One region of the Streptomyces sp. NPDC086787 genome, then DNA from elsewhere that is predicted to be linked to it. Evidence: riboswitches for the same ligand, from Rfam matches in the RefSeq annotation. Region 1 holds a riboswitch; the other holds the start of a gene.

Evidence for each region. Region 1 has a riboswitch for glycine ahead of gcvT (glycine cleavage system aminomethyltransferase GcvT). Riboswitches for the same ligand answer to the same signal wherever they lie in the genome.
Region 2: linked by a shared signal. The riboswitch ahead of gcvP (aminomethyl-transferring glycine dehydrogenase) and the one ahead of gcvT (glycine cleavage system aminomethyltransferase GcvT) in region 1 are both predicted to bind glycine.

The regions. Positions count from the first base shown of each region.
Region 1 covers NZ_JBIVBC010000020.1:63,707-67,103, forward strand. Annotated here, with positions in the region: gene ACIPK3_RS30895 (enhanced serine sensitivity protein SseB) at 1-501, opposite strand, end outside; gene ACIPK3_RS30900 (AAA family ATPase) at 591-1,268, opposite strand; glycine riboswitch at 1,439-1,536, shown strand; gene gcvT (glycine cleavage system aminomethyltransferase GcvT) at 1,693-2,820, shown strand; gene gcvH (glycine cleavage system protein GcvH) at 2,945-3,322, shown strand; gene glyA (serine hydroxymethyltransferase) at 3,337-3,397, shown strand, end outside.
Region 2 covers NZ_JBIVBC010000011.1:8,997-12,393, forward strand. Annotated here, with positions in the region: partial or broken gene ACIPK3_RS24070 (DNA polymerase IV) at 1-1,375, shown strand, start outside; gene ACIPK3_RS24075 (PRC-barrel domain-containing protein) at 1,297-1,668, opposite strand; glycine riboswitch at 1,783-1,879, shown strand; gene gcvP (aminomethyl-transferring glycine dehydrogenase) at 2,054-3,397, shown strand, end outside.

The DNA.
Region 1 (3,397 bases):
GTCGTCCTGCCAGTCGGGTTCGAAGAGACGGACCCGGCCACCGCTCGCGGGGCCGTCGAGCACGGTGCGGCCGGCCCGGCACAGCTCGGCCACCGCGTCCGGCGGCAGCGGCACGCCGACCACTCCGTCCGGGTTGACGGCGAGGCCCACCTGCGGAGGCAGCCCGCGGGCGAACTCCACGGCGGGGGCGACGGTGTACGAGAGGTGGGAGCCGACGACCCGGCGGAACTGCTCCTCGGAGCTGAACACGGGCACGTACACCTGGCCCGCGATGTCCATGGTGGGCAGGTCCAGGGGGCCGCTGTGCGGGCCGCCCCCGCCCGGCAGCGGGACCCATACGAAGCTGCGGCCCAGGACCTCGACGATCCGGCCGCCCGCCGAGGGGACGCCGAGGGAGGCCGAGAGCACCTCCTCCAGCTCGTTGCCGGGCCATCCGCCGTGCGGGTGGGGGTGGTGCGCCTGTGCCGGGAAGTCCGCGGGAGTGTCCGCCGGGAAGTCCATCTGCCTACCGCCTGCTGGGAACCGCTGGTCTGTGGCTGGAAAGGCTAGCGGGTGCCGCCGGGGAGGGGACCCGCCGTGTGCTGGGGCGCTCACCGGGTGAAGGCGATGCGGCGCAGTACGTCGGCCGCCTCCCGGTCCAGCAGTACCGCCGAGTCGCAGCCGTGGGGCAGCGCGCCGCGCTCCACGGCGCGCAGCAGGCGGGCGGCGGCTCTGCGGTGCCGCAGGAAGGCGTACCGGGAGACGCCTCTGCCGCGCCGGCGCTGGCCGTCCAGGGCGGTGTCCGGGGTGACGTCGAGGAACAGCAGGTGCAGGGTGCCGCCGCGGCGGCGGGCCGCGCGGGCCAGCCAGTCGCGCACCCAGGTCTGGGTGCCGCAGTCGTGCACGACGAGCCCGTCGCCACCGCTCAGGGCGCGGCGCAGCGCGGCGTAGTGGGCGAGGCGGACCAGGGGGCGGTAGACCGCGTACGGGAGGAGGCGGGGCGCGCGGGCGTCCCAGCGGGCACGGGTGTCCTGGGAGTCGATGCGCGCGCCGCGGACCGCTCGGCGCATCAGGGTGGTCTTGCCGCTGCCGGGCAGTCCGGTGATCACGACGAGATCGCCGGCGCCGAAGAGCAGGCCGTGCGGGCTGCGGCCGGCGCGCTCGCGCAGGTCGCGGACGACCGGCGCGGGACGCTCGGCGGACCGCACACCGGCCGGGGCGGCGGCGGGCTGTTCCGGCAGTGCGACGCCGGCGCTCGTGGCGCAGGCCGTGGTCCTGTTCACCGTGATCGTCCTCCCCTTGGGCTCGGGGATCCTCTGCCCGTCGTGTGTAAAGAGAAGGTAATGCCGCCGGTCTCGCGTTTTCGTGCGCTTACTGCCACAGCCCGGTTACAGATGCGGCCTGCCGCCGACCGGCCGGGGCATGCAATGATGTGCCCGCCAACTGCATACCGGCCGTTTGAATCCGCGCGGGAGAGTCCTCGGCAAGTGTCGCCGGGGCGCCGAAGGAGCAAGTCCCTCCCTTGAATCTCTCAGGCACCGTTACCGCGTGGGCGAGGCACATCTGAAAAGCGGGCCGCTGTGACAGCGGCTCCACCCAAGGTGCAAGCCGTGGTCCTCCCCCAGTAGGGGTGGTCAGGGCGAACCTCTCAGGTTCCGATGACAGATGGGGAGGAACGACCTCGCCTGTCATGCCTTGGGAGACGACCGACCGATGAGCAGTACTGAAGCCGCCGGCCTCCGGCACACCGCGCTCGACGCCCTGCACCGCGCGCTCGGTGCGACCATGACCGACTTCGCGGGCTGGGACATGCCGCTGCGCTACGGCTCCGAGCGGGACGAGCATGTCGCCGTGCGGACGAGGGCCGGGCTCTTCGACCTCTCCCACATGGGCGAGATCACCGTGACCGGCCCGGACGCCGCGCGCCTGCTGAACTTCGCCCTGGTCGGCAACATCGGCTCGGTCGGTGTCGGCCGCGCCCGCTACACCATGATCTGCCAGGCCGACGGCGGCATCCTGGACGATCTGATCGTCTACCGGCTGGCCGAGACCGAGTACATGGTCGTGGCCAACGCCTCCAACGCCCAGGTGGTGCTGGACGCGCTGACCGAGCGCGCGCCGGGCTTCGACGCCGAGGTCCGCGACGACCGCGACGCCTACGCGCTGATCGCCGTGCAGGGCCCCGAGTCCCCCGGCATCCTGAAGTCCGTGACGGACGCCGACCTGGACGGCCTGAAGTACTACGCGGGCCTGCCCGGCACGGTCGCGGGCGTCCCGGCGCTGATCGCGCGCACCGGGTACACCGGGGAGGACGGCTTCGAGCTGTTCGTGAAGCCGGAGCACGCCGTCGAGCTGTGGCAGGCGCTGACCGAGGCCGGCGCGGGCGTGGGCCTGGTGGCCTGCGGGCTGTCCTGCCGTGACACGCTCCGCCTGGAGGCGGGCATGCCGCTGTACGGGCACGAGCTGACCACCTCGCTGACCCCGTTCGACGCCGGGCTCGGCCGCGTGGTGAAGTTCGAGAAGGAGGGCGACTTCGTGGGCCGCGAGGCGCTCACCGAGGCCGCCGCCCGCGCCGAGCAGAACCCGCCGCGGGTTCTCGTCGGCCTGGTCGCCGAGGGCCGCCGTGTCCCGCGCGCCGGGTTCCAGGTCGTCGCCGGCGGCGAGGTGATCGGCGAGGTCACCTCGGGCGCCCCCTCCCCCACGCTGGGCAAGCCCATCGCCATGGCCTACGTCGAGGCGGCGCACGCTGCGCCCGGTACGGCCGGCGTCGGCGTGGACATCCGCGGCAGCCATGAGCCGTACGAGGTCGTGGCGCTGCCGTTCTACAAGCGCCAGAAGTAGAGACTGATCCGGGTGTGACGCCAGGGCACGTCACCCGTGCCACGTGCGGTTCCACCCGTGCCGCATACGGTTTCAGCAGTCCCCCCTTCACCACCCGTCCCACGCGTACAGGAGAATTCAGGCCATGAGCAACCCCCAGCAGCTGCGCTACAGCAAGGAGCACGAGTGGCTGTCGGACGCCGAGGGCGGCGTCGCGACGGTCGGCATCACCGAGTTCGCGGCCAACGCGCTCGGCGATGTCGTCTACGCCCAGCTCCCCGAGGTCGGCGACACGGTGACCGCGGGCGAGTCCTGCGGCGAGCTGGAGTCGACCAAGTCGGTCTCCGACCTGTACTCCCCGGTCACCGGTGAGGTCGTCGAGGCCAACCAGGACGTCGTCGACGACCCGTCCCTGGTGAACTCGGCCCCCTTCGAGGGCGGCTGGCTGTTCAAGGTGCGGATCACGGACGAGCCGGCGGAGCTGCTCTCCGCCGACGAGTACACCGCTTTCACCGCCGGCTGAGGAGTCGTAGCCGTATGACTGTCCTGAACACGCACCTGCACGAGCTGGACCCGGAGATCGCCGCCGCGGTCGACG
Region 2 (3,397 bases), on a different contig from region 1:
AGGCCGTCGTCGTGGGCGGGCTCGGACCGCGTGGAGTGGTCGCCACCGCGTCGTACGAGGCGCGGGTCTTCGGAGTCAATTCGGCGATGCCCATGGCCCAGGCACGCCGGCTCGCTCCGCACGCCGCGTATCTCGTGCCGCGCTTCGGGCTCTACCGGTCGATCAGCGAGCAGGTGATGGGGCTGCTGCGGGAGCTGTCCCCCCTGGTGGAGCCGCTGAGCCTGGACGAGGCGTTCGTGGACCTGGAGGCCGCTGGAGCGGCCGGGGACGAGGAGTCGGCCCGGCAGGCCGCGGTGCGGCTGCGCGCGGACATACGCGCCGTCACGGGGCTCACCGGGTCGGTGGGGCTCGCCGCCTCCAAGATGCTCGCCAAGATCGCCTCCGAGCAGGCCAAGCCGGACGGGCTGGCGGTCATCGAGCCGGGGACCGAGCGGGCGCTGCTGGGACCCATGTCGGTGCGGACCCTGCCGGGCGTCGGGCCGGCTACCGGCGACCATCTGCGCCGCGCCGGGATCACCACGGTCGACGAGATCGCCGAGGCGGGTGAGGACGAGCTGGTGCGGCTGCTGGGCAAGGCCCACGGGCACGGGTTGTACGCCATGGCCCTGGCACTCGACGAGCGTCCGGTGGTGGCCGAGCGGGAGACCAAGTCGGTCTCGGTCGAGGACACCTATGACGTGGACATCCACGACCGGATGCGGGTGGGCCTGGAGGTGGGGCGGCTCGCCGACCGGTGCGTGGGGCGACTGCGGGGTGCGGGACTGTCGGGGCGGACCATCGTGCTGAAGGTGCGGCGGTACGACTTCTCGACGCTCACCCGGTCCGAGACGCTCCGTGGGCCCACCGACGACCCGGCGGTGATCCGGGAGGCGGCGGCGCGGCTGCTGGAGTCCGTGGACACGACGGGCGGGGTGCGGCTGCTGGGCGTGGGCGTCTCCGGGCTCGCCGACTACACCCAGGAGGACCTGTTCGCCCAGGCTGCGGGTGAGCGGGCCGAGGCGGTGCCCGAGGAGGCCGCGCCCGAGCCGGTGGGGAAGGAGCCGGTAGCAGCCACCGAGCAGCGGCACTGGCCCGCGGGCCATGATGTGCGGCACACCGAGTACGGGCACGGCTGGGTGCAGGGCAGCGGACTCGGGCGGGTCACCGTGCGCTTCGAGACGCCCTGGTCGCCGCCCGGGCGGGTCAGGACGTTCCGTGTCGACGACCCGGCCCTTGAACCGGCGGATCCGCTGGAGCTGGTCCGGCGAAGACCCGAGCAGGTCTGAGGACGGCCGTCGCTGGGTTCCGGGAGCGGTTTCAGGCGTCGTCCGTTCCCGCCAGGTTGCCGAAGTCGCGGTCCGGGAGCGTGGGAGGAGGCGCCACGTCGAGGCCGTAGTGGTGGTAGAGCTGGAGCTCCTGTTCCGGGGACAGGTGGCGGCCCACGCCGAAGTCCGGGGCGTCCTTGATCAGAGCGCGGTCGAAGGGGACGTGGAGGGTGCCCTCGACCAGCTCGCTCGGCTCCAGGGGCACGAACGCGTCACGGGAGAACAGACCGGTTCTTATGGCCGCCCACTCCGGCACGCCGGTCGCGTCGTCGAGGTACACCTCATCGATCGTGCCGATCTTGGTGCCGTTGCGGTCGAACGCCTTGCGGCCGATCAGGTTGCGCGGATCGATTTCGGTCTGCACGGGCCCTCCACTTGGTCGCAACTCATTCGTAAGCACTACAAAAGAGCACATTCAGGATGGCGGCCACTCGAAGACTCGGGCGTTGACCTCGCTGGTAGTCTGGCAAACGGCTGATGACCCCGTGCGGGAGAGTCCTCCGGAGTGACACCGGAGGCGCCGAAGGAGCAAATCCTCCCCGGAATCTCTCAGGCCCACGAACCGCACGGACGAGGTCACTCTGGAAAGCAGAGCGGATGTCGAAGCCGTCCGCTCTCACCGACGGGGAAAGCCGGTGCCCTCGGGCGCCCGGCGAAGCTCTCAGGTTGAGATGACAGAGGGGGAGGCCGTCGGGGTACCCGTGTCCGGGGTACCCCTCGAAGGTCGCGTCGACCAGGAGGCCTCCGCAATGACCACCCAGCGCACCCCGCTCACCGAACTCGAGCAGGGCATCCCCTTCGAACAGCGCCACATCGGCCCCGACCACGGGGCGCGGGCCAAGATGCTCGCTCAGGTCGGCTACGCCTCGCTCGACGAGCTCACCGCGGCCGCCGTGCCCGACGTGATCAAGAACGCCGACGCGCTCGACCTGCCGGGTGCTCGCACCGAGGCCGAGGTACTCGCCGAGCTGCGTTCCCTCGCCGACCGCAACCAGGTGCTCGGCTCGATGATCGGCCTCGGGTACTACGGGACCTTCACCCCGCCCGTCATCCTGCGCAACGTGATGGAGAACCCGGCCTGGTACACGGCCTACACGCCGTACCAGCCGGAGATCTCCCAGGGCCGGCTCGAAGCCCTGCTGAACTTCCAGACCATGGTCGCCGACCTCACCGGCCTGCCCACCTCCGGCGCCTCCCTGCTCGACGAGGGCACGGCCGCCGCCGAGGCGATGGCGCTGTCCCGGCGCATGGGCAAGAACAAAAAGGGCCTCTACCTCATCGACGCGGACGCCCTGCCGCAGACCATCGCCGTGATCGAGACCCGCGCCGAGCCCACCGGAGTGGAGGTCGTGGTCGCCGACCTCAGCGAGGGCATCCCGGCCGCGATCGCCGAGCGCGAGATCAACGGCGTGCTCATCCAGTACCCGGGCGCCTCCGGTGCCGTACGCGACATCAAGCCGCTCATCGACCAGGCGCACCAGCTCGGAGCGCTCGTCACCGTCGCCGCCGACCTGCTCGCGCTCACCCTGCTGGTCTCCCCGGGCGAGCTCGGCGCGGACATCGCGATCGGCACCACCCAGCGGTTCGGTGTGCCGATGGGCTTCGGCGGACCGCACGCCGGTTACATGGCGGTGCACGAGAAGTTCGCGCGCAGCCTCCCCGGCCGGCTCGTGGGCGTGTCCGTCGACGCCGACGGCAATCGCGCGTACCGCCTCGCGCTCCAGACCCGTGAGCAGCACATCCGCCGCGAGAAGGCGACCAGCAACATCTGCACCGCGCAGGTGCTGCTCGCCGTGATGGCCGGCATGTACGCCGTCTACCACGGACCCGAGGGCCTGCGGGCCATCGCCGGCCGCACCCACCGCTACGCCACGATCCTGGCCGAGGGCCTCCGGGCCGGTGGCGTCGAGATCGTCCACGGCGCCTACTTCGACACGCTGACCGTCAAGGTCACCGGCCGGGCGGCCGAGATCGTCGCCGCCGCCCGGGACAACGGGGTCAACCTGCACCAGGTGGACGCCGACCTCATCTCCCTCGCCTGCGACGAGACCACCAACCGTGCCCAGGTGAGCGCCGTGTGGTCCGCCTTCGGG